DNA from 3 places in the Brevibacillus sp. FW301-21C12A genome. Region 2 is predicted to be linked to each of the others. Evidence: riboswitches for the same ligand, from Rfam matches in the RefSeq annotation. Region 2 holds a riboswitch; each other region holds the start of a gene.
What was found. A riboswitch is a leader RNA that binds a small molecule or an ion and turns the genes downstream of it on or off. The one in region 2 is predicted to bind S-adenosylmethionine.
Positions count from the first base shown of each region.

Region 1 (7,284 bases), on a different contig from region 2:
CTGGATACGTCACGGGCATCCACGCGTTTTACCTGGATATCGACATCCGTCTCCCGGCGCAGCTCCTGAGCCAGCTCTGCCGCAGGGCCGATGGAGATGTCAGCCAGGACCAGCTTGGTTACAAACCGGGATTTGATAAGCTCACACGCGCTTACTTGTCCGACTCCGCCTACTCCTAAGATTGCGACTCGCATAGAGTCCTCCTCCCTGGTGACAAATCTGCTATCTTCGCATTCGGAACAGCCATTTTTGCAAAAATAACGAAACAGACGAGGGGCGATTCACTCCCGCCATTACATCATCAATGGGCTCGCGGGGACGCAAGCAAAGCATCATGGGAAACCTCCTTTTTAGGTGCTGGGATGTTCACCTGCCATGCAAGATAGCAAGGTGGATAGTACATGTATATGAACCGTTCCTCACGTCCCATGCGCGACAGCGTGCGATCAAAAACAATTCTTTGCAGGTGTTTTGCTTGATAAAGTGGCCGTTTTCTCTAATAATAACGGTGTGTACCTACGATGCATTCAGCATGGCAAGCGTACGGAAGGAAGGAAACGCATATGGAACCGATGAGCTTTGTCCTTTTTGGTGCTACAGGAGATTTGGCGAAACGCAAAATTTTTCCGGCGTTGTTTAATTTATATGTCGATAAAAAGCTGCCTGCTGCCTTTTCCATTGTCGGAGTGGGCAGGAGAGCATGGTCTGATACGGCGTTTATCCAAAGTGTAGAGCAGTCCATCCGGGAGTTTTCCCGTCGCCACGAGATCGACCAGGCGGTGCTTGCACCATTTTTGGCGGCGTTCTCGTATGTGGCAGTCGATGTGACGGATGCTGCGGGATACGCGTCGTTGCTTGAGCGGGTGGAGCAGCGGGAAAAGGAGTTCAACCTCCCGCAAAACCGGATGTTTTATTTGTCGGTGGCGCCCGAGTATTTTGAAGTGATTGCGGCCAACATCCAGGAGAGCGGACTCGGCTCTCCACAGGGCTGGAAGCGCCTGATTATCGAAAAGCCGTTTGGGCGCGACCTGCAATCGGCCGAAGACTTGAATCAGAAGCTGACGAAAGCTTTTACCGAAGAAGAAATTTACCGCATCGATCATTATTTGGGCAAGGCCATGGTGCAAAATCTGGAGGCGCTGGAGTTCGCCAACCCTGTGTTTGCCGCGCTGTGGAACAATCGGCACATCGCAAACGTGCAGATTACAGCCAGCGAGACGGTCGGAGTGGAAGAAAGGGCAGGCTTTTACGAGCAGGCCGGAGCACTCCGCGACATGGTGCAAAACCACATGCTGCAAATGCTGATGATGGTCGCCATGCACATCCCCAAGCGGATTACGGCAACCGATATTCGGGCACAAAAGCGCAAGGTGATGGAGGCAGTGCGGCCGCTGAAAATAGAAGAGGTGGCGCAAAACGTCGTGCGCGCCCAGTACAGTGCCGGGCAAATCGGGGAGACGCCTGTTGTTGGCTACCGGGACGAGCCGGGGGTATCGCCTGCGTCCATGACGGAAACGTATATCGCAGCGCGCGTTTGGATCGACGACCCGTTTTGGAGCGGTGTGCCTTTTTACATTCGCACAGGAAAGCGGCTGAAGGAAAAAGCGACCCGCATCGTCATCGAATTCAAAAACCCTTTGGAGCGGCTGTACCGGGAGCAGCAAGAAAAGACATTGCCCAACCTGCTCATCATCAACGTCCATCCCGAAGAAGGAATCGCCTTGCAGTTGAATAGTAAGAATCCGGCCAATAGCGGAAAAATTGAGCCTGTCACGGTTGACTTCAGCGCAGGCCACCAGGACGTGCCAGAGGCGTACGAACGACTGCTGTTCGATGCGCTGCGCGGCGATTCCACTTACTTCGCCCACTGGAACGAAGTGCGGCTGTCGTGGAAATGGGTGGAGCCGATCCTTGCCGCCTTCGAACGCAATCTCGTTCCGCTCGTCTCGTATGAGGCAGGTTCACACGGTCCGGAGGCCGCGCGTGATTTGCTTCGGGAAGAAGGATTTTCCTGGTGGCTAGATCATGTAGAAGAACGTGAGCTGGAGCCAGTGCATCGGTAGTGTGTGCAGAGGGAGTGTCGGGCGCACGAGCGAAAAGGCTACGTGCCCAACCCGGCCCCTTCGACCAGCCAGCGAAAAACTGCCTGCAAATCCCACGACTTTCGGCCAATCAGCCCAAAAACAAGGGGGAAGCGATTCATGCGATTTGGCGTAATCGGTACCAACTGGATTACAGAAGAGTTCATCCAGGCAGGCCATACGGTAGAGGGCTTTTCCCTGCAAGCTGTTTGCTCGCGAACGCTCGAGCGCGCCAAGGAATTTGCGGCCAAGTTCGCGGCTCCTTTTTTCTACACGAATCCCGCAGAGATGGCGGCGAGCGGACAAATCGACGCCGTCTACATTGCCAGCCCCAATTGCTTTCATGCCGAGCAGGCCATCCTGTGCATGAGCTTGGGGCTGCACGTCTTGTGCGAAAAGCCGCTCGCCTCGAATGCGGACGAAGTAGAGGCGATGCTTGCGGCGGCGAAAAAGCATGATGTTCTGCTCATGGAAGCGGTCAAATCGACCCTCGTGCCGAACTTTTTTACGATTCAGGACCATTTGCCCAAGCTGGGGAAAATTCGCCGCTTCATCGCCAGCAATTGCCAGTATTCCTCCCGCTACGATGCGTATCGCGCGGGCGAGGTGCTGCGGGCTTTTGACCCGGCTTACTCCAACGGAGCCTTGATGGATATCGGGATTTACTGTCTCTATCCGGCAATCGTTCTGTTTGGCAAGCCGGAGCAGGTCAAGGCAGAAGGAGTTGTGCTGGCGTCAGGGGTAGACGGAGAAGGCAGCATTCTTTTGAAGTACGAAGAGATGGACGCCATCCTCAGCTTTTCCAAGATTACCACCTCCTATCAGCCAGCGGAAATCCAGGGGGAGGACGCCACGATGGTGATCGATAAAATCAATCACCTGACGCGCATCGAGATTCGCTACCGAGACGGCAGGATCGAGGATGTGACCAGGCCCCAGACGTCGAAGGCGATGCACTACGAAATCAGGGAGTTTATCCGGCTGGCTTCGGCGGGCGCCAGAGAGTCGGCGACCAATTCACATGCAGCCTCCCGATTGACGATGGAAGTCATGGACGAAGCGAGAAGGCAAATCGGCGTCGTCTTCCCGGCCGATTTGCGGCGCGGAAGCAAGCATCCGGAGACAGGGAAGAACGAACAAAACAGGGAGGCGAAACGCGATGAAAATGTTTGATGTGACCGCACCTATTTTTGAAGGGATGACGGTGTACAAAAACAAGCCGGAAAAGCAGCCGAAGATTTTGTCTGCAACAAACGGCTACGTGACCGAGTCGAGAATCGACATGGATGTGCATTCTGGCACACATGTGGACGCGCCGCTGCACATGGTGAAGGACGGGGAGACGTTTGAAAGCATTTCGCTGGAAAAGCTGGTAGGAAACTGCCGCGTACTCGACCTGACGCATGTGGAAGACAAGATCGGGCGAGCCGAGCTGGAAGGTTACGACATTGCGTCGGGAGAGTTTGTCCTGTTTCAAACGAAAAATTCGTGGGAGGATGCTTTTTCGTTCGAGTTCGTCTATTTGGCACAAGACGGCGCAGCGTATTTGGCGGAAAAAGGCGTGCGCGGTGTCGGCACGGATGCATTGGGGATTGAGCGCAGCCAGGAAGGACACCCAACCCACAAAACGTTGTTTGGCGCAGGCGTGATCGTGATTGAGGGCTTGCGGCTTCGCGAGGTGCCCGCAGGAAAATACTTCATGGTTGCTGCCCCGTTAAAGCTGGTCGGCACAGACGCTGCTCCGGCAAGGGTGCTGTTGTTTGAGGGCTGGCAGGGATGAAGGTAAATAAAGCGTTCGCAGGGGGGAGCTGCGGGTTCGGGTACGGGTTCGGGCACGGATACGTATGCCCAACTGCTTTGCGCGACAGAGGGTCTGGCTTGCTATCCCTTTAAAACGGCCGTGATGTTACCACAGAGCATCTGAAAACCGGATGCTCCAAGAAAAGGCCAGACAGCAAAGGAATGACCGTTCCCAAAATCAAAGGAGGCGAAAAGCATGCCAAGTCGACCAAATCGCGAGGAATACGGGGAGTATTTTGCCTACTATGTCGAGCAAGTGCCAGAAGGCGAGTTGACAGCCGTACTGGCGAAGCAACTGGCGCAGACCGTCGAGATGTATGCCGGGCTTACCGAGGCGCAAGCGGAGTATCGCTACGCGCCGGGCAAATGGACCGTAAAAGAAGTGTTGGGGCATCTGATCGATACGGAGCGGATTATGAGCTACCGCTTGCTGCGAATTGCCCGGGGAGATCAGACACCGCTCGTCGGATTTGACGAAAATGCGTATGTTGCGCAAGCTTTTTTTCAGAAACGCGACCTGGCCGATTTGCTCGAAGAATATCAGGCTGTTCGGCAGTCGACGCGCGCTCTGTTGCGGGGAGTGGCAGAGGAGGCGTGGACGCGAACAGGGACGGCCAACGGCAACAAACTGTCCGCACGCACTTTGGCCTATGTCATTGCCGGGCATGAGGCCCATCACTGTCGCATATTGCGGGAAAGGTATTCACTGTAGACGGTATGCAAAAGCGAACCGCGTTGATTTGATTCGTCCCTTTCGCTTGTTTATTCTACCATTTTTCAGGAAAAGTAGAATAGAATGGTAGTAACGATTTGCAAAATTGCATACGGGGGAACAGGTTCCTTGCGGCGATTCGCTGCTAAGGATAATAGGGAAGCTCGGTGCAAATCCGACACGGTCCCGCCACTGTAAGAGGGGAGTTTCGCGCACACAGGCCACTTGTCCAGCCGCTGGACAGGGAAGGCAGCGCCAGACGATGATCCCGAAGTCAGGAGACCTGCCTGTTTCAACAACACTGATGGACCTACGGGAGATAGGGAGGTGTTAGAGGACTCGCCATACTGGCAAACGGACAAGGATGTCTATTGCTTGCCTGCGCATTTTCTAACGATCGGATCTTTTTTCGATCAGTAGAAAATGCGTTTTTTGTTTTGGGGAGAGGAAATCGGCGCTGATTGACCGTGAGCAACTTAAAGGAGGGGGCAGCATGGTTCAGCTTTTCATCTGTCAATGGTGCGGTTATGTCGAAGAACGAGAGCTGTCGGGGGAAAGCGAGGAAGGGCTGGTCCGTTGCGTTTGCTGCAGTACGGAGGAAGTCGAAAGCGTTTTTGCCAGGTGAAGGCGACCGTACATTCGGAACGGTTGTCCCGTTTTTGGCCGTATCTGAACCGTTTCTGACCGCATCTAGCCTGGTTAAAAACGAAAAAGAATTTTGTTGACGAATGCTTTGGAATTTCTTAGAATAGGCTCAACAGCAAACAAAGTTCTTATCCAGAGAGGTGGAGGGTCTGGCCCGATGAAGCCCGGCAACCGTTGCGTAGTGCGACAAGGTGCCAATTCCTGCGGGGCGTTTTCGTTCCGAAAGATAAGAAGCGGGTACATCGTAGCAGTTATGACGAACCTTCTTCTTAGCGAAGAAGGTTTTTTGATGTTTCCGCTCAACAAAGGCTTTCTTTTCCAATAAGCTTTTCGCTTGGCCGCTTTCTCGACGAGAAAGAGCAAAAATTCATAGTTTTCTTTATCCAGAGAGGCGGAGGGACTGGCCCGATGAAGCCCGGCAACCGTCACACAGCTTGTGACAAGGTGCCAATTCCTGCAGGGCGGAAGCGTCCTGGGAGATAAGGAGAAGGATTTCGTTGATGCCAAAACCTTCTTCTTAGCGGGAAGGTTTTTTCTTTTTACGAAAATATTGCTATGAGGTGGTAGAAATGAGCGCAGGTGTAGTCAAGGTAGGGCTGCTTGGATTGGGAACAGTAGGGGGCGGCGTCATCAAGACGATTCGTTCGCAGCAGGAGAAGCTGGCTGCGAGATTGGGCAAGCGAATCGAAATTGTCAAAGCATTGGTCCGCGATTCGGAAAAAGAACGGGCCGTTCAGGTAGATCCCGCGCTTTTGACCACGGATTTTGAGGACGTGTTGAAAAGCGATGTGGACATTGTCGTCGAGGTGATGGGGGGCGTCGAGCCGACGTATGACTACGTCCGTGCCTTGATCGAAAAAGGCTGCCACGTGGTGACGGCGAACAAGGAGCTGCTTGCCAAACGCGGCACAGAGTTGGTCGATCTGGCAAACCGGCATCAGGTCCATCTGGCCTATGAGGCGAGCGTGGCAGGCGGCATCCCGATTTTGAGCGTGCTGCGACAGTTTTTGCGCACGAACGATATTCAAGGAGTGCGCGGCATTCTCAACGGTACGACGAACTTCATCCTGACGAAAATGGAAGCGGAGCAGCTTCCCTATCAGGAAGTGTTGAAGCAAGCGCAGGAGCTGGGGTATGCGGAAGCCGATCCGCGCTCTGACGTGGAAGGATTCGACGCGATGTACAAACTGTACATTCTCGCGCAGCTTGTGTACGGAGAATCGCTGCCGCTTGCAAATGTCGTGCGCAAAGGGATTGCCGATTTGTCTCCTGGTCACATCCGTATCGCAAACGAGCTGGGCTACCGGATCAAGCTGATTGCCCAGGCGCACAAAACAGAGCAAGGAATCCGGCTCTCGGTTCAGCCGACCATGCTGCCTGTCGCTCATCCGCTGGCGCAAATTCAGGATGCTTTCAACGCTGTTCAGCTTTCCGGAAACATCGTAGGCGATCTGCTGTTTACGGGCAGAGGCGCAGGCGAGCTGCCGACGGCAAGCGCCGTTGTCGAGGATTTGGCTTATTTGTTGACGCAGCCGTTTACCCCGCATCCGGCCTGGAAGGAAAAAACGGCCGAAGCGCAGCCGGGTCAATGGCAGGACGAGCGCGTGCTGTGTTATCTCGAAGGCTCGTGTCTCGCTGCGACGCCTGATCGCGTCCTGCATTTCTTGCGCGAGGCGGGCGTGACGGTGACGAAGCTGAAAGTCCAATTCGATCTGGGCGGAGTATTGCGCGCGGGGTTGATCGTAACAGGGATTCGCGAAGAGCACGAGGAAGTGCTGAAAAGCGATTTTGGCCTGTCCGTCCGCTGCTTCCCGCTGCTGGAAACGGCATAACCCGAAAAAGCGGCGCAAAAGAAAAAACGGGCAGGCAGCAAGGACGAATGCCAGATGGATGGCGTCCTACTGCCTGCCGTTTTTGTCCGAATGCTTGGGGGGATCAGGGGCGGAGCCGTTTTGCTGGTTTCCCGGGAAGACGGCTTTTTCCCATTTGGTCATGAAATAGCCCGAGAGCAGAAAAACGCCAATGGCTGCTACGGTAATGATGGCT
Region 1 covers NZ_JBYTBG010000003.1:184,022-191,305, forward strand. Annotated here, with positions in the region: gene AC3WQH_RS03690 (saccharopine dehydrogenase family protein) at 1-194, opposite strand, end outside; gene zwf (glucose-6-phosphate dehydrogenase) at 564-2,063, shown strand; gene AC3WQH_RS03700 (Gfo/Idh/MocA family protein) at 2,202-3,254, shown strand; gene AC3WQH_RS03705 (cyclase family protein) at 3,241-3,861, shown strand; gene AC3WQH_RS03710 (DinB family protein) at 4,078-4,593, shown strand; cobalamin riboswitch at 4,699-4,898, shown strand; SAM riboswitch class I at 5,364-5,471, shown strand; SAM riboswitch class I at 5,615-5,724, shown strand; gene AC3WQH_RS03715 (homoserine dehydrogenase) at 5,808-7,070, shown strand; gene AC3WQH_RS03720 (hypothetical protein) at 7,137-7,284, opposite strand, start outside.
Region 1: another riboswitch for S-adenosylmethionine. It lies ahead of AC3WQH_RS03715 (homoserine dehydrogenase); the one in region 2 lies ahead of AC3WQH_RS05010 (BMP family lipoprotein).

Region 2 (7,284 bases):
GGAAGCGCGGATCAAGGAAGGCTTCCTCGAGCCGACCTTGAAGGAAGCCGTGCCGGGCGATCTCGGACTGGTGCTGCCTTACAATACGATGAAAAGCCTCATTGAAATGGTGGAAGCGCTGGACAAGGTCACGCCGGGAATTGCCTCGGAGCACACGCTGTTTTACGGCGTCGAAGCGAAATTTTACTCGGCGCGTCCCAAGCTGACAGAGGAGTTTGAGACGGAAATCAAAGGACTGTTCTGCGGGGGCGACGGGGCAGGGATCACGCGCGGACTGGCGCAGGCGGGTGCGGCAGGCGTCTGGATGGCGCGCAGCATGGTCAAACGGATGATGTAAACAGCAACCCGCAATAGGGAAAAGGGCTTCTGCTTGAGCACGGCTGCTTAGCCGCTCAGGAGTAGAAGCCCTTTTGTCGTGTCGTCGTATCAAAAACAAGCCTACGCTTGCGTATTCAAATTTTCCGTCATCTTTTTCAGCACCCGGTTGAAGACGGCAAGCTCGTTCTCGTCCAGATCGCGCAAGGCAACCGCTTCCAAATCGCGCGCCGCTTGCAGCCACTGGGGAAAACGCTCGATTGCCGCAGGCGAGAGCGACACGTACCGTTCCCGCTTGTCGTCGCCTTCGGAGCGGATGATCCAGCCCATCTCTTCCAGCCGGGTCAATGTCCGGGTAATCGTCGGGGCTTCGACATTCAGGTAGTTGCTCAGTTGCACCTGCGTCAAAGAGTTGCGGTAGTGCAGGCAAAGAATAATGCTCCATTGCGAGCTATATAATCCCATCGGGGACATGATTCCATTCAATGTTTTACTGAAGACTCTGGCAGCTTGGCCGATCTTGTGACCGTAATGTTGCATGATATCAGACCTCCAGGAAAAGCTGGTTCGAAAGACGAAGCGCTTGATTGCTTAAGTAAATATGTACAAATAACATAGTAGCAGTTCAGGACATATAAGTAAATGTTTATTCGAGTGGAAAAGAAGGCGTTTTTCTGACAAAAATAAAGCCGATGCCGTTTCAAGGGCATCAGCTCGGGGAAGAAGGTAAAAGGAGGGCTGTTAATCGGCAGCCAAAATGCCAAGCGGCCCGTTTTCGTCAATGATGGGCTCCAACTCGTAGATGGAGATGGGAAACATCGGGAAGCCGACATAGTACGGGGTGATTTCGTACAGTTGGAAGTAAATGACCAATGATTTGTCGGCAACGTAAAAATCTTGATCGGGCTTGATCGTGGTAAAACCGTTCAGCGTCGGGATTTGCCGCGCCTCGATCTGGCGTTTGATGTTCGCGGACAGGACGTTGACGTAGTCGCTGCCCGGCTTGAACAGCTCGCGCAGCGTATAGAGCTTGCCTGTATGGATGTTTGCCGTCACCGACCCGAGGAAGGTCATGCCGTGGGCCATTTGCGGAGTGTACGCGTAATTGCTCATGGTGACGCTGAAAATGCCGCGCTCGTTCGTTTTGATTTCGTAGCTTCCTTGCATTTGGGTATTTCCCGGTACTTGTACCCGTTGCTGTTCGTGAATCAATCCTTGGACCGTTTGCAAAATGGCGCGGTTGATGTCTTTTTCTGCTTGCTGATTGGCTAGCCCTGCCAGTTGCGGGTAATAAATCGTGGTATTCGGACGTTGGATCGTCCGCGTCAGCACGGTGGCTGGCAAAAGATTGCGTTGTTCTTCCACGGTTCTTAGTTCCTTTCCAGATGTCTTAAAATAAGGGGTATGATAGTAGCCTATTCGTCACTGGTTTTGGCTGTTCTCACTTTTTTCACAAATTAGTCAATCTGAGCGCGATATAATGGAAAAAGAATCCGATACATAAGTAGCAGGGAAAAGGGGGGCAACTATGATTCAATTGGTTCGCAACACATTAACGGACAAAGAAGGCTTTATGATTTTTATCCTATGGAACCATCTGTGGATGGCGGGACTCATTGCCTATCAAGTCGACGCTAATTTCTGGAAAGTGACTTCCCTCGGATTGCTGGTCACCCTTATTGTTTCGCCTTTTTACTTCATCAAAAGAGACAGCCATGTCATTCGTTATCTGGTAGCGATCGGACTTATGTTTTACGCGATTTCGTTCGATCATTTCACGACGTATCCAGAAGTTACGTTTCTCGCTTTTGTGGTCATGGGTTTTCTCGCGGCTTACCTGGATTGGAAGCTCGTAGTGACAGCCGGAATTGCGCAAATCATCGTGACGCTGGTCGGATTTTACACAGGATCGTACGAGATTTTCAGCGGCGATTTCACCGAGCTGAATCTGGTGCTACGCATCATGGCGATTCTGATGATGATGGGAGCGGTGACGTACCTCTGTCTGGCGGGACAAGCGTCCTTGCAGAAGGCAAACATCGCCCGCCAGGAAGCGGAAGAAAAAGAGCGTCGCCTGGGAGAGATGCTCGTCCATATCCAACAGATGACCGAGCAGATCGACCGTACGACAGAGCACGTACACGAGCATGCCGAAGGAACGAAACGCAATACGGATGAAATGATGATCGCCTTCAAGGAAGTGGCGACGGGCATGGAGTCGCAGGCGAACTCGACAGTGAAGATCGAGGAAGAGGTGCAGTCGATCGACCAGGAGATCGTGGCGGTCACCACGCAGACGAACGCGATGAAGAGCGAGTCCGACCAGAACAACCGCCGCCTGAAAGAAAGCGTCGACATGATGAAAGAGCTGTCGCAGCAAATGGAACAGATCGTTTCTGCCGTCAACGTGGCAGCGTCGACGATTCACCAGCTCAACCGCCAGGCCAATCGGGTCGAGGAAATCGTAGGAGCCATCAACCAGATTGCGACGCAAACGAACCTGCTTGCGCTCAACGCCGCCATCGAGTCGGCGCGTGCAGGCGAGCACGGCCGCGGCTTCGCCGTGGTGGCAGACGAGGTGCGCAAGCTGGCGGAGCAGAGCGCAACCGCTACACAGGAAATTACCGAGATTCTCAAATCGCTCCATCAGGAAAGCGAGAACGCTGTACAGCAGATCAGCAACGGGGAAGCTTCGGTGGCAAAAGGCCAGGAGCTGGCTGTGAAAACAGTGGCGTCGATCGAGGCGGTGCGCTCCGGCATGATGGCCTTCCTGCAGGCAGCGGAGCAGGTCGGCTCCAGCATGAACCGGGTAAAAATGCGCTCGGGCGAAGTGGCGATGGAAATGTCGACCATTACCGCTGTCACCGAGCAGTCGGTCGCCAATCTGGAGGAGCTTTTCGCCACAGCGGAAAACCAGCATCAAAAGGTGCGGGAAATTACCGAAGAGCTGGGGGAGCTGAACAATCTGTCGCATCGGCTGCAGGAAACGTTTCACAGACAATAGGCGCCAAAGTGTAAAATTGGCGAGAACAGTCTGAAAAAACAATTGCTTTTTCAGTTTGTTCTGCTAGAATGAATGCATTGTAACTTGATAGTTTTTATCTCCTTATCGAGAGCGGCGGAGGGACTGGCCCGATGAAGCCCGGCAACCACTGGACATGCGTGACATGGACAGAAAGGTGCCAATTCCTGCAAAACCTGTACCGGGGTTTTGACAGATGAGGAAGAGGACGGCTTCGGACGCAAACTCTTCCTTCGGGAAGAGTTTTTTTGTTGTCAGGAGGGGTAATACACGAACGATAAAATATTTTTATTGCAAAATATTCGTGTTTAATATTGATTTTTTCGGAAAAAAGCCGTACATTACGTAGTAGGATACAGAAAAAACGTAGAACGTTCGGATGGGAGCGGAAGACACCATGAAGAAGTTGTTGTTAGCATTCACCACTTTTGCTGTTTTGGCTGCGGGCTGTTCGGCTGGCGGAAATGCGCCTGCTGACAAGCCAAAGGAAGAAGCGGCAGGGCAAGAAGGCGCGGCGAAGAAGCGCATTGCGCTGATTTTGCCGGAAAAAATCGGGGTAAACCCGTTCTTCCAGCAAATGGACGAAGGCGCGAAAAAAGCAGGACAGGAATTTGGCGCAGAAGTAAAAAGCATCGAGTCTACTGACCACGGCGCCATCGAAGAAAATTTGCGCGTTGCGGTAGCGGAAAACTACGATCTGATTATCACTTCTTCTTTTGAAGCGGAAGACGCGCTGAAAAAAGTGGCAGCCGAAAATCCTGACCGCAACTTCGCGATTATTGATACCGTAGTAGATTTGCCAAACGTGCGCAGCGTTACCTTCCGCGAGCAGGAAGCGGCTTACCTGATGGGCGCTGCGGCAGGTCTTGCCACGAAGACAAACAAGGTCGGCATGGTTGTCGCCATGGATATTCCGCTGTTGAAAAAATGGACAGGCGGCTTCCAGGAAGGCTTGAAAGCAACCAATCCAAACGCGGAGTTCCTGGTGAACTACGTAGGAAGCTTCTCTGACCCGGCAAAAGCGAAGGAGCTGGCGCTGCTGCAAGCATCCAAAGGCGCCGACTTCATCAACGGAGCGGCAGCAGTAGGCGACCTCGGCGTGTTCGAGGCCGCGAAGGAAAAAGGCTTCTATACATCGGGACAGGACGTTGACCGCACCACGATCGACCCTGAGCACATCGTGTTGTCCCAGCTCAAAGGGACAGATGCCGCTGCGTATGAAACCGTGAAGTCGTTCGTAGAAGGCTCGTTCAAGCCGGGCGTTGTCACTTACGGCCTGAAAGAAAAAGGCGTAGGCGTAACGTATGTGACGCACGAGAGCCAGACGCCTCTGAACGCTTTTATTGGCCAGGAAGTCGTGGACAAAGTAAAAGCGATCAGCGAGGAGATCATCGCTGGTACCCGCAAAGTGCCAGACTCGTTTTAACAGCTAGCGCACAGTGCATGATTGTGACCGACTACAACTGTGTAGTCGGTCTTCCTTATATGCAAGGCAAGGAGCAGAGGCAAGGAAGAGAAAGGCTAGGCGCAAAGAAGGAGGAGCAAGGATGACCGATCGTTTGGAAATGCGGGCCATGACCAAGAAATACGGAGATTTTATTGCAAACGACAAGGTCTCGTTTTCGCTTGCTGCGGGAGAAGTCCACGCCATCGTCGGGGAAAACGGCGCGGGCAAGACGACGCTGATGAGGATGCTGTACGGCATGGAGCAGCCTACGTCCGGCGAGATCGTGCTAGGCGGCAAGCCTGTCGCTTTTCGCGGGCCGCAGGACGCCATTCGCAGCGGGATCGGGATGGTGCACCAGCACTTCATGCTGTTTGGCGAGTTTAGCGTGGCGGAAAATATCGTGATCGGCTACGAGCCGCAGCAGGCCGGATTTTTCCGCCGGAAGGACGCCGTGGAAAAGGTCCGCGCACTAAGCGAGCAGTACCGGATTCCGATAGATGCACAGGCTAGAGTGTCCAACTGCTCCATCGGCGAGCAGCAGCGTGTGGAAATTCTCAAGGTGCTGTACCAGGGAGCGGACATCATCGTGCTGGACGAGCCGACTGCCGTGCTGACGCCGCTTGAAGTTCGCGAGCTGTTGCAGACGATCCGCAATCTGGCGGAGAGCGGGAAGAGCGTCATTTTGATTACGCACAAGCTGCAGGAAGTGATGGAGGTCGCAGATCGGATCACGGTGTTGCGCGGCGGCAAGGTGACGGGCACGGTAGCGCGCGACGAGACGAATGTGGACGATCTGGCCCGGCTGATGGTCGGACGCGAGCTGCGGGAGCTGAGCGAGCGCGTCGATCTGGAGCGGGGGCCGCTTTTGCAGGTGGAGAACTTGACGGTTCGGGAAAAGCAGACGTTGCTCGACCGGGTCAGCTTTACCGTGCATCACGGGGAAATCGTCGGCATCGCGGGCGTATCGGGCAACGGCCAGTCCGAACTGCTGCAAGCGATCAGCGGCTTGCGGACGGCACAGGAGGGAACGATTCGGCTGGGCGGCAAGGACGTCACCAACCAGACTGTCGCGACGATTCGCGAGGCGGGCTTGGCGCACATCCCGGAAGATCGCTACTTGTGGGGGACGGCCAAGCTGGAGAGCGTCGAGGAAAACGCGCTGATGGGCTATCAGCGAAAGCCTGCGTTCAATCGGCGCGGCGTCGTGCGGCGCGAAGCTTTTCGCCAGGTCGTCAGAGGCTGGGTAGAAAAGTTCGCGATCAAGACAGGCTCCAGACAGCTTCAGGAGCTGGCCGGGAATTTGTCGGGCGGAAATCTGCAAAAGCTGATCGTGGCGCGCGAGCTGGGACATGAGACTCCGTTTTTGATCGCGGCAGAGCCGACCCGGGGTGTCGATATCGGCGCGATGGAGTACATCCATCAGGCGCTGATCGACAAGCGCAACGCAGGCGACGGAATTTTGCTGGTTTCGTCCGAGCTGTCGGAAATTTTGGCGCTGTCCGACCGCATATTGGTGATGTACAAAGGGCGGATCGCCGGAGAGCTTTCGCGCAAAGAGGCAACCGAGGAAAAAATCAGCGTGTTAATGGCGGGAGGAAGCGTTCATGGCAGCAATCAAAGAGCTGGGTAAATCACTGGTTCAGCCGCTTTTGGCGGTTGTCATCGGGCTGTTGATCGGGGCGCTCGTCATCGCTTCGGTAGGGGAATCTATCCTGGGCACGTATCAGGAAATGTGGAAAGGGGCCTTCGGCAGCTTCTACTTCTTCACCTCTACCTTGGCGAGAGCGACGCCGATCATGCTGATCGCCTTGGGGCTGTCGCTTGCTTTTCGGGCGGGAGTGTTCAACCTGGGGGCAGAAGGACAGATGGTGCTCGGGGCGATCAGCGCTACGCTCGTGGCGATCTATTTGCCCGCACCGGGAGTCGTGAAGCTGGTGGCGGCGATTCTCACGGGGATGGCGGCAGGCGGTTTGTGGGCGCTGCTGCCGGGCTTTATGGAGGCGAGATTCCGCATACCGCTGCTCATCTCCACCTTGCTGTTCAACTATATCGCCGTTCTGTTCGCAAGCTACCTCGTAACCGAGCCGTTTCGCGACCGCAGCGGTTCGGCGGCGCTGGCGCAGACGGTCATGCTCGATAAAAGCGTCTGGTTGCCCAAGTTGTTTGCGGGGATGAGCGTGCACGCGGGCTTTTTGTTTGCCATCGTCGGTGCCGCGATCCTGTTTTGGGTGATTCGCTTTACGCCGTTTGGCTATGAAGTGAAAATGCTCGGACAAAACCCGCTGTTTGCCCAGTACGGGGGGATCAACGGCATTCGCGTCATGCTGACGGGCATGTTTGCGAGCGGCGGATTGGCCGGCCTGGCCGGAACGGTCGAGGTGCTGGGGGCGCACTATCGTTTTGTCGACGGCGCTTTGACGGTGCCGAACTTCGCCTGGACAGGGCTGATGGCAACGCTTTTGGCGAACTCCCATCCGGTGGGTGTCGTGTTTACCTCGAT
Region 2 covers NZ_JBYTBG010000005.1:12,882-20,165, forward strand. Annotated here, with positions in the region: gene AC3WQH_RS04990 (NAD(P)/FAD-dependent oxidoreductase) at 1-337, shown strand, start outside; gene AC3WQH_RS04995 (MarR family winged helix-turn-helix transcriptional regulator) at 439-855, opposite strand; gene AC3WQH_RS05000 (DUF3298 and DUF4163 domain-containing protein) at 1,057-1,680, opposite strand; gene AC3WQH_RS05005 (methyl-accepting chemotaxis protein) at 1,844-3,319, shown strand; SAM riboswitch class I at 3,419-3,540, shown strand; gene AC3WQH_RS05010 (BMP family lipoprotein) at 3,735-4,763, shown strand; gene AC3WQH_RS05015 (ABC transporter ATP-binding protein) at 4,885-6,414, shown strand; gene AC3WQH_RS05020 (ABC transporter permease) at 6,389-7,284, shown strand, end outside.

Region 3 (7,284 bases), on a different contig from region 2:
GAGCTGGCAGAGTTGATTGAGGACAATCCGTTTTCCCCTTTTCCGCAGTTGATGATGACGGAGCGGCCCGATTCGGTGGCCTCGCACATTTTGCAAGGCAAGATCGCCGTCGTGGTAGACCGTTCTCCCAGCGTCTTGATTGGCCCTGCCACCTTTTCCTCCTTTTTTCAAAACGGGGACGATTACAGCACGCGCTGGCTTGTTTCGTCGTTTATTCGTCTGTTGCGGGGGCTGGCTTTTATCATCGCGACCTTTCTTCCGGCTCTCTACATCGCCCTGATCTCGTTTAACTACGAGGTGATTCCGCTCGACTTGATTTTATCGGTCGGAGAGTCGAGAGAGAGTGCCTTTTCCGCCTTTACTCGAAGCGATGCTTATGGAGCTGACTATGGAAATGCTGCGGGAAGCAGGGGTCAGGCTGCCAACGCCCATCGGACAGACGGTAGGCATCGTGGGGGGGATCGTCATTGGACAGGCAGTAGTTCAGGCGGGGATTGTCAGCAACATCATGGTGATTGTGGTCGCGTTTACAGCGATCTCCTCCTTTATCATCCCGAATTACGATATGGGGTCTGCGGTTAGACTGCTCCGGTTTCTCATGATGGTGCTGGCTGCTTTGTTCGGTATCGTCGGGATTATCGTCGGGCTGATGGGCCTCATTGCCCATCTGATCCAGTTGGAATCGCTTGGCGTTCCCTACGGAAGTCCGCTCGCGCCCGCTCGTTTCAGCGACTGGAAAGATTTCTTTGTCCGCTTGCCGTTTTGGACGATGCGGGATCGGCCAGTCAGTACGAGGGCCATTCAAGCGAGAAGGCAGGGAGATAATCGTCCAAGGGGAGATGGCGAATGAAAAAATATGCCTTCAATGAACTGACGGTCTTCCAGTACATTTATTTGATTCACGGTGCGCAGGTAGGGATCGGGGTGTTGTCCATGCCGCGAGAGCTGGCCGAGGTGGCAGGGACGGACGGATGGCTCTCAATTTTGATTGGTTGGTTCGCGGCTATGGCGGTCAGCCTGGTCATCATCGGCATCATGAAGCGCTATCCCGGCAAAACGATTGTGGATCTGCAGCCGTTGTTTTTGGGTAAATGGCTGGGGAAAGTCTGTGTTGCAGGAATCGCCGTCTATTGCGGTTTTGCCTCTTTCACTGTCATGGCCAACACTGCGGCCATCGTCAATACGTGGATTCTTAGTCAGACACCGATTTACATGGTAGTTATTTTGCTGGCCATTCCGGCTTATATGGTTCTCCAAGGCGGCTTGCGGGTGCTTGGACGGTATGCCGAGCTGATCTTTTATCTGACGCTGTGGATGCCGATCGTCTTGGTCACTGTCTTGCCGAAAACGAACTGGCTTTATTTGCTCCCTATTTTCAAGGAAGGGTGGTGGCCGATTCTGGTGGCAACAAAATCAACGGTTCTGTCTTTTTTAGGATTTGAACTGGCTTTTTTTCTCTATCCTTTTTTGCAGAAAAAGCAGTATGCAGTCCTTGGTATCGTTGTGGCCAATACGTTGTCCATGCTGATTTTTATGAATATCACCTTGTTCAGTTTCGTGTTTTTCAACCCCGATGAAATTCTACAATATACGTGGCCAACATTGAATTTATGGAAGGTGATTGAGTATCGATTTTTGGAACGAATGGATATTATCTTTCTCGCTTTCTATTTATTTTACTTGTCTACAACCAGCTTCCCTTATCTGTATTTTTCAGTCTTCTCGTCAAGTCAATTGTTCGGTGCAGCAGATCATCGCAAGCATTTAGGCATCGCTTTGCTGTTGGTTATTTTACTGCTTTGGCTGTATACGCCTACGTTCATGGATTTACTCAAATGGAAGCAGTGGTGGAGCACTGGCGGTTTGCTATTCGGATACGCGCTGCCCGTTCTGGCTTTTGTGCCGATCTGGCTGCTGCGTAGGTCAGTGAAGGAGTGAAGGTTATAAAAAGATACGTACACGTTCTATTGATTTTGTGTGTAGTCTCCCTGCTGACGGGGTGTGTGGATCGGATTGATCTGGAAGACGCGACGATCACCCTGATGACAGGGATAGATCTGAATGAAAAAGATCAGCTTCTCGTCTATTTATCGAGTCCGGTGTTCAGCAAGGAAGCCAAGGATAAGGAAGAGGAGTACGGAGTCAAGATAGAATCGCTCCGTCAGGCAAGAGGACGGTTTGACGGGCTGGTGACGGGCCTTTCGTTATCAGGCAAAATACAGGTGTTCGTTATCGGGAAAAAACTGTTGGAACATCCCGATTGGTTTCCCATTATGGATGTGATGTTTCGCGATGCGCGATTTACGGTGAATGCGCGAGTGATCGTTTGCGACGGGCCGGTCAAGGAGCTGTTCAATTTTAATCCGACGGATAAGCCGCGGCTTCCGCTTCACCTAACCAGGCTGCTCGATAAGGCAAGCCAAAGGAATTTGACAGTAACAACAAGGTTACAGGAATTTCATCGACAAATGTTTGAAAAAGGAGGCACACCGTTACTCGCTGAAATCAACTCAGGACGCTCTGTTAAAGTATTGGGGACGGCACTGCTAAACAAGGGCGGCAAGTACGCTGCGCTGCTCGAGCCAAGAGATACGATGCTGTTGCAGATGCTCCGTAATCAAAAGCAGGGAGAGACATCCTTGACGCTTCCGCTTCCCGTAAACGGTGGCAGCAATCACATAGCGAGGGATCGGCTCAGTTTTTTGGTGAATGGCGTCAATCGCTCCGTGAAAACAAGCTACCGTAACAATCGGTTTCAATTCGACGTAAAAATGAAAATTCGCATTTCCATCACCGAAAGGCTGTTTTTGTTCGACATGGAACAAGACTACAGGAAAATGGAGCAAATGATTAGCGAGGAACTGCGCAAAGAGTTCGCAAATCTGGTCACAAAGTGCCAGGAGAGTGGAACAGACCCGTTTGGCTTTGGCGTGTACGCCCGTGCCTATGAGTACGAGGAGTGGAAAAAGGTACAGGAAGATTGGCCGGCGGCATTTGCCAGAGCCGATGTCCGTATTGTGCCGGAGGTGTCGATTATAGGCGATGGCGTCATTAAGTGAGTAAATAGCAGGAAAAAGGAAAAGCACCTTGTCGCCAAGGCTATGGTCCAAGGTGCTTGTTTGTTTTTGCGATACGTATCAGTAGATAGCCTCCCAGCCTGCAGGAGTGACGAACAGGCGGATTGCCTTGATTTTGCGGTCGTCCATCAAGGTGAAGTAGTGGCGGAAGTTCGGCGGTACGGAGATCAGGTCGCCTGGCTCAAGCTCGACGTCGAAGTAGCGCCCGTCTTTGCCCTTGATCGCGAAAATGCCGTGGCCGTCTACGCAGAAGCGGCACTCGTCGTCGGTGTGATGATGCTCGTTCTTGAATTTCACGAGCAGCTCATCGAGGTTAGGGGTTTTGTCAGAGAGGACGATGATGTCGGCAGTCAGGTAGCCGCGGCGCTCGCTGATCGCGTCGATCTCCGGCTTGAAGGCGGCGAGAATCTCCTGTTTTTCTTCCTCTGTCGGGCTGTAGTTGTCGCGGTGCTTGGGATCGAGGCGGTCTACGCCCCATTTTTCGTAAATGATCTCTTGGCTGTCCAGGAAGGAAATGACTTCCTCCGGTGCGGAAATGTACTCGTTAGTGTCGTGGAAACGAATTTGTGCCATCTTGTTTGCCTCCTTGGTTAATTGGTTGTAGTGGACACGACGGCTTGGCGCAGTTGCAGCCAGCGGGCGTGGTACTCGAACAGAAATTCAAATGCTTCCAGGTGGCGCTTCGCTTCAAAGTCGTTGCCGCCCCAGGCGTAAATGCCGTGGTTGCGGATGAGCACGCCCGGAATTTCCGGGGTGATGACTTTTTCAATCGCGGCGGCCAGGGTCGGAATATCGGCAAAGTTCTCAACAATCGGAACAGTGATACGCGCGTTTTCCTCCCAAATGCCCAAGCCTTTAATCAGCTCTTGCCCCTGGATGGAGAAGGCGCGCTGGCCGAAGTACAGCTCGGAGATGAGGTTGTTCCAAACGGTATGGACGTGGAAGCAGGCACCTGCCTGCGGGAACTTTTGATAGACGACGGCGTGGATCAACGTCTCTGCGGACGGCTTGAGCGAAGTCGCGTCTACAGGGCGGGAATCTCGATCGACTACGAGGTAGTCTTCCGGCGACAGCTTGGTCTTGTCTTTGCCGCTTGCGGTTACGGCAAATTGCAGCGGCTCGTTCTGGATTTTGATCGAGAGATTGCCGCTGGTACCGGGAAACCAGTCCCGGCGGGCAAATGTCAGCTTGGCGTCGTCCAGACGGCGAAAAGCGTCCAGACGTTGTTCGAGTGTTGCGGTCATGGATTAGACAACCTCCTGTTTCAGTTCGGTCAGCGTGCCAATCACGTCGTGGAAGGTCGCGAATGTGCTGTGCGGCAGCGCAAGCTCCTGTGCCTTCTCGGCGAGGAAGGAGCGGGCGATGACGTAGTCGGCGATCTTTGCGCCAGCCAGGTCCGTGATCGAATCGCCAATGACGACGCGATAGTGAGTGGCAGGGTCGTAGCGGCGAATGATGGTCGTCTTGCACATGCCGCAGCCGTTTGTGCAGTGCTCGTCGCAGGAGTGCGGCCACGTGATCGTGATGTTCTCGCCGGAGAAGTCGCTGCCGTTGCAGTAGATCGGGACACCGCTAAGGTCAAACGGAGCGAGAATCGGCTGGACGAAAAAGTCGATGCCGCCGCTCGTAATCAAAAGCTCGATGCCTTCCTCGCGGCAAAAGCGGACGAAGTCAGCGAAGCCGGGGCGAATCGTAGCCTCCTGGACGATGTAGTCTACAATATCCTGGCGCAAGGAAGAAGGGAGCAACTGAAACAGCTTGCCGACGCCTTCCTGTACGCTTATTTGTTGCGAAAGAATTTGTTTGGTGAGTGCTTCCCATTCGGGGGGAGCGAACTTTTTCACAATCGCGACGATGTTGTCTTTTTCCGTAATCGTTCCGTCGAAATCGCAGAACAGCACGAGCTTTTTGCTCATCGTGCGCCACCCCACTTTTCCAGGGCGATGGCAAGCTCAGGCGATCCGGCAGCGGCTTCTTCCAGGCTGCGCCCGGCAGTGACGGCAGCGATTGCGTCGACAAAAGCTTTCGCTCCGGCCGTCGCGCCGCCGGGGTGGCCGTGAATGCCGCCGCCCGCGTTGACGATTTGGTCGAGACCGAAGTCCTGATACAACTGCGGCACGAGTCCGGGATGAATGCCTGCGGACGGAACCGGGAACGAGCGGCGCACGCCCTCCAGCGGCGTCGTCAAGTTGTGGGCGAGTTGCAGCGCTTCTGTCTTGTCCAGCGCCACGTTGCCGTACGGAGACGGGAACAGCACCAGGTCTGCTCCGGCGATCCGCATCAAGGTGCCGAGCAGAAGCGGCGTGGCGATGCCGTAGTCAGGCGACGGATAGTACGCGCCTGCGAGCGCCGGGTGCGCCATGATCGGGACGTTGACATCCGGATCGGCTGCCAGGCGGTGCAGGGCATCGAAGCCGAAGGCCAGCACGTTGAACAGCAGGCAGTCGGCGCCCGCTTCGACCGCGCGTTTTGCCTTTTCGTTCAGCTCGTTGATCGGCCCGGTCAGGTTGGCGGCGTAGAGGACAGGCTTGCCTGTCTCGGCTTCGGTCTCCAGGGCGATCTGTTTGAACGCCTGGATGCGCTCAAAAAACGGTGCGCGGTCGTCCGCGAAGAAAATTTCGTCATCTTTGACCAAATCGACGCCGCCCTGCGCCTGTGCTTTAAATTGCGTTTTCAGATCGTCGAACGGCAGGCCGAGGCAAGATTTGAAAATGCTCATCAGGAGCGGACGGTTTTGGGCGTCCAGTCGTCCGCGCAGTCCGTCTATGCCGAACTTCGGTCCGGGAAAAGCCTGGAGGAACGAGTCGGGAAAAGCGATGTCGACCAGCTTGATTTTTCCGTCCATCGAGAGCTTTCCGAAAATTCCGGTCAAGAGCGAAGGAATGTCGCTGGTGAAGTTGCGGGTCGGGTAGCTGACGGTAATCAGCCCGCGCACATCCCCGTTTTCCAATGTTTCCAGCGGAGTGGCGCTGACGGCTTCGCCTAGGTACGGCGCCAGCTCCGCTTGCTTGGCAGCGGGCAAGTCCGTCCAGGAGCCGACCGTCATGCCGACTGCGATGGCAGCGGCTTTTTTGTTCAAGTCTTTGGCTTGTGTCAAATAGGTGACGAGGATGCGTTGCTCACTCATGCTAGTCCTCCTTGGCAGCTTGAAAAGCTGTCGTGGTCGTTTCGAAACATGTAATCATGCAAAAAAGCCTCCCCACTTGAGCGGGGAGGCGGTTGTCGACTATGAAAACGTCTCGTCTCCTCTCATCTCTCGGGTCAGTAGCCGGAACAAACAGCTCCGACTCTTATCCGTTGGAATTAGCACCGTTTCGCTATTTTTGTCGAACGCAAAAAAATAGCGCCGGTTGCCGGGCATCATAGGGCCAGTCCCTCAGCCAGCTCGCGATAAGAGTTTATGTGGTTCACACGCCATCTATCCGTGTGCGATACACCCATGATATGCCTTCTCGTTCCGCTAGTCAATCTTTGTTTTTCCGAGAATGTGCATCTGCTCACAGGGAAAAGGAGGCAGCAAGTGAAACTTTTTTACTCAGCGTGCGTGGTATCGGATGAAAGGGTGTGGAGGCATTGGGAAAGTAGGCTTGGAGGACGTGTACCAGTTGCACGTAAACGATATATACCGCTATCTTTTCCGGCTCACACGCGATCGGAGGCAGGCGGAAGACTTGACGCAGGAGACTTTTTTTCGCGCGTATGCCTCCCTGGATGACTATCGCGGGGAAAAAGTGCGGCCGTGGCTGTTCAAGGTGGCCTACCACGCCTTCGTGGACTGGCATCGCAAACAGAAGCGGCGGCCAGTCGATTACGTCGGGAGCGTGCCGGAACGACTGGATGCTTCCGCCGTCGATCCCGCTGACCAGCTCGTGAACCAGGAGTTGTGGGAGGCTGCATCCGCCTGTTTGGAGCGGCTGCCGGAAAAGCAGCGACAGGTGATTTTGCTGTCGGCGATGCAGTTTTCCTACGCGGAAATGGCGGAGGTGCTGGGAATCGAACTGGCGGATGTCAAGCGCTCCCTGTTTCGGGGACGGCAAAAGATGCGGCAACTGTGGAAGGAGGAAGGGCTATGACGAACCAAAACGGGGATGACCGCGAGCAAAAACTGCTTGCTTACCTGAGAGGGGATTTGACGGGAGAGGAAGCGAAACGGCTGGGCGAGGAACTGGCAGACGACGAAGAGTACGGGAAGCGGCTGGAACGGCTA
Region 3 covers NZ_JBYTBG010000024.1:34,140-41,423, reverse strand. Annotated here, with positions in the region: partial or broken gene AC3WQH_RS15495 (spore germination protein) at 1-850, shown strand, start outside; gene AC3WQH_RS15490 (GerAB/ArcD/ProY family transporter) at 847-1,938, shown strand; gene AC3WQH_RS15485 (Ger(x)C family spore germination protein) at 1,935-3,059, shown strand; gene AC3WQH_RS15480 (1,2-dihydroxy-3-keto-5-methylthiopentene dioxygenase) at 3,138-3,650, opposite strand; gene AC3WQH_RS15475 (methylthioribulose 1-phosphate dehydratase) at 3,668-4,321, opposite strand; gene AC3WQH_RS15470 (2-hydroxy-3-keto-5-methylthiopentenyl-1-phosphate phosphatase) at 4,325-4,993, opposite strand; gene AC3WQH_RS15465 (2,3-diketo-5-methylthiopentyl-1-phosphate enolase) at 4,990-6,204, opposite strand; SAM riboswitch class I at 6,324-6,474, opposite strand; gene AC3WQH_RS15460 (sigma-70 family RNA polymerase sigma factor) at 6,632-7,150, shown strand; gene AC3WQH_RS15455 (anti-sigma factor) at 7,147-7,284, shown strand, end outside.
Region 3: another riboswitch for S-adenosylmethionine. It lies ahead of AC3WQH_RS15465 (2,3-diketo-5-methylthiopentyl-1-phosphate enolase); the one in region 2 lies ahead of AC3WQH_RS05010 (BMP family lipoprotein).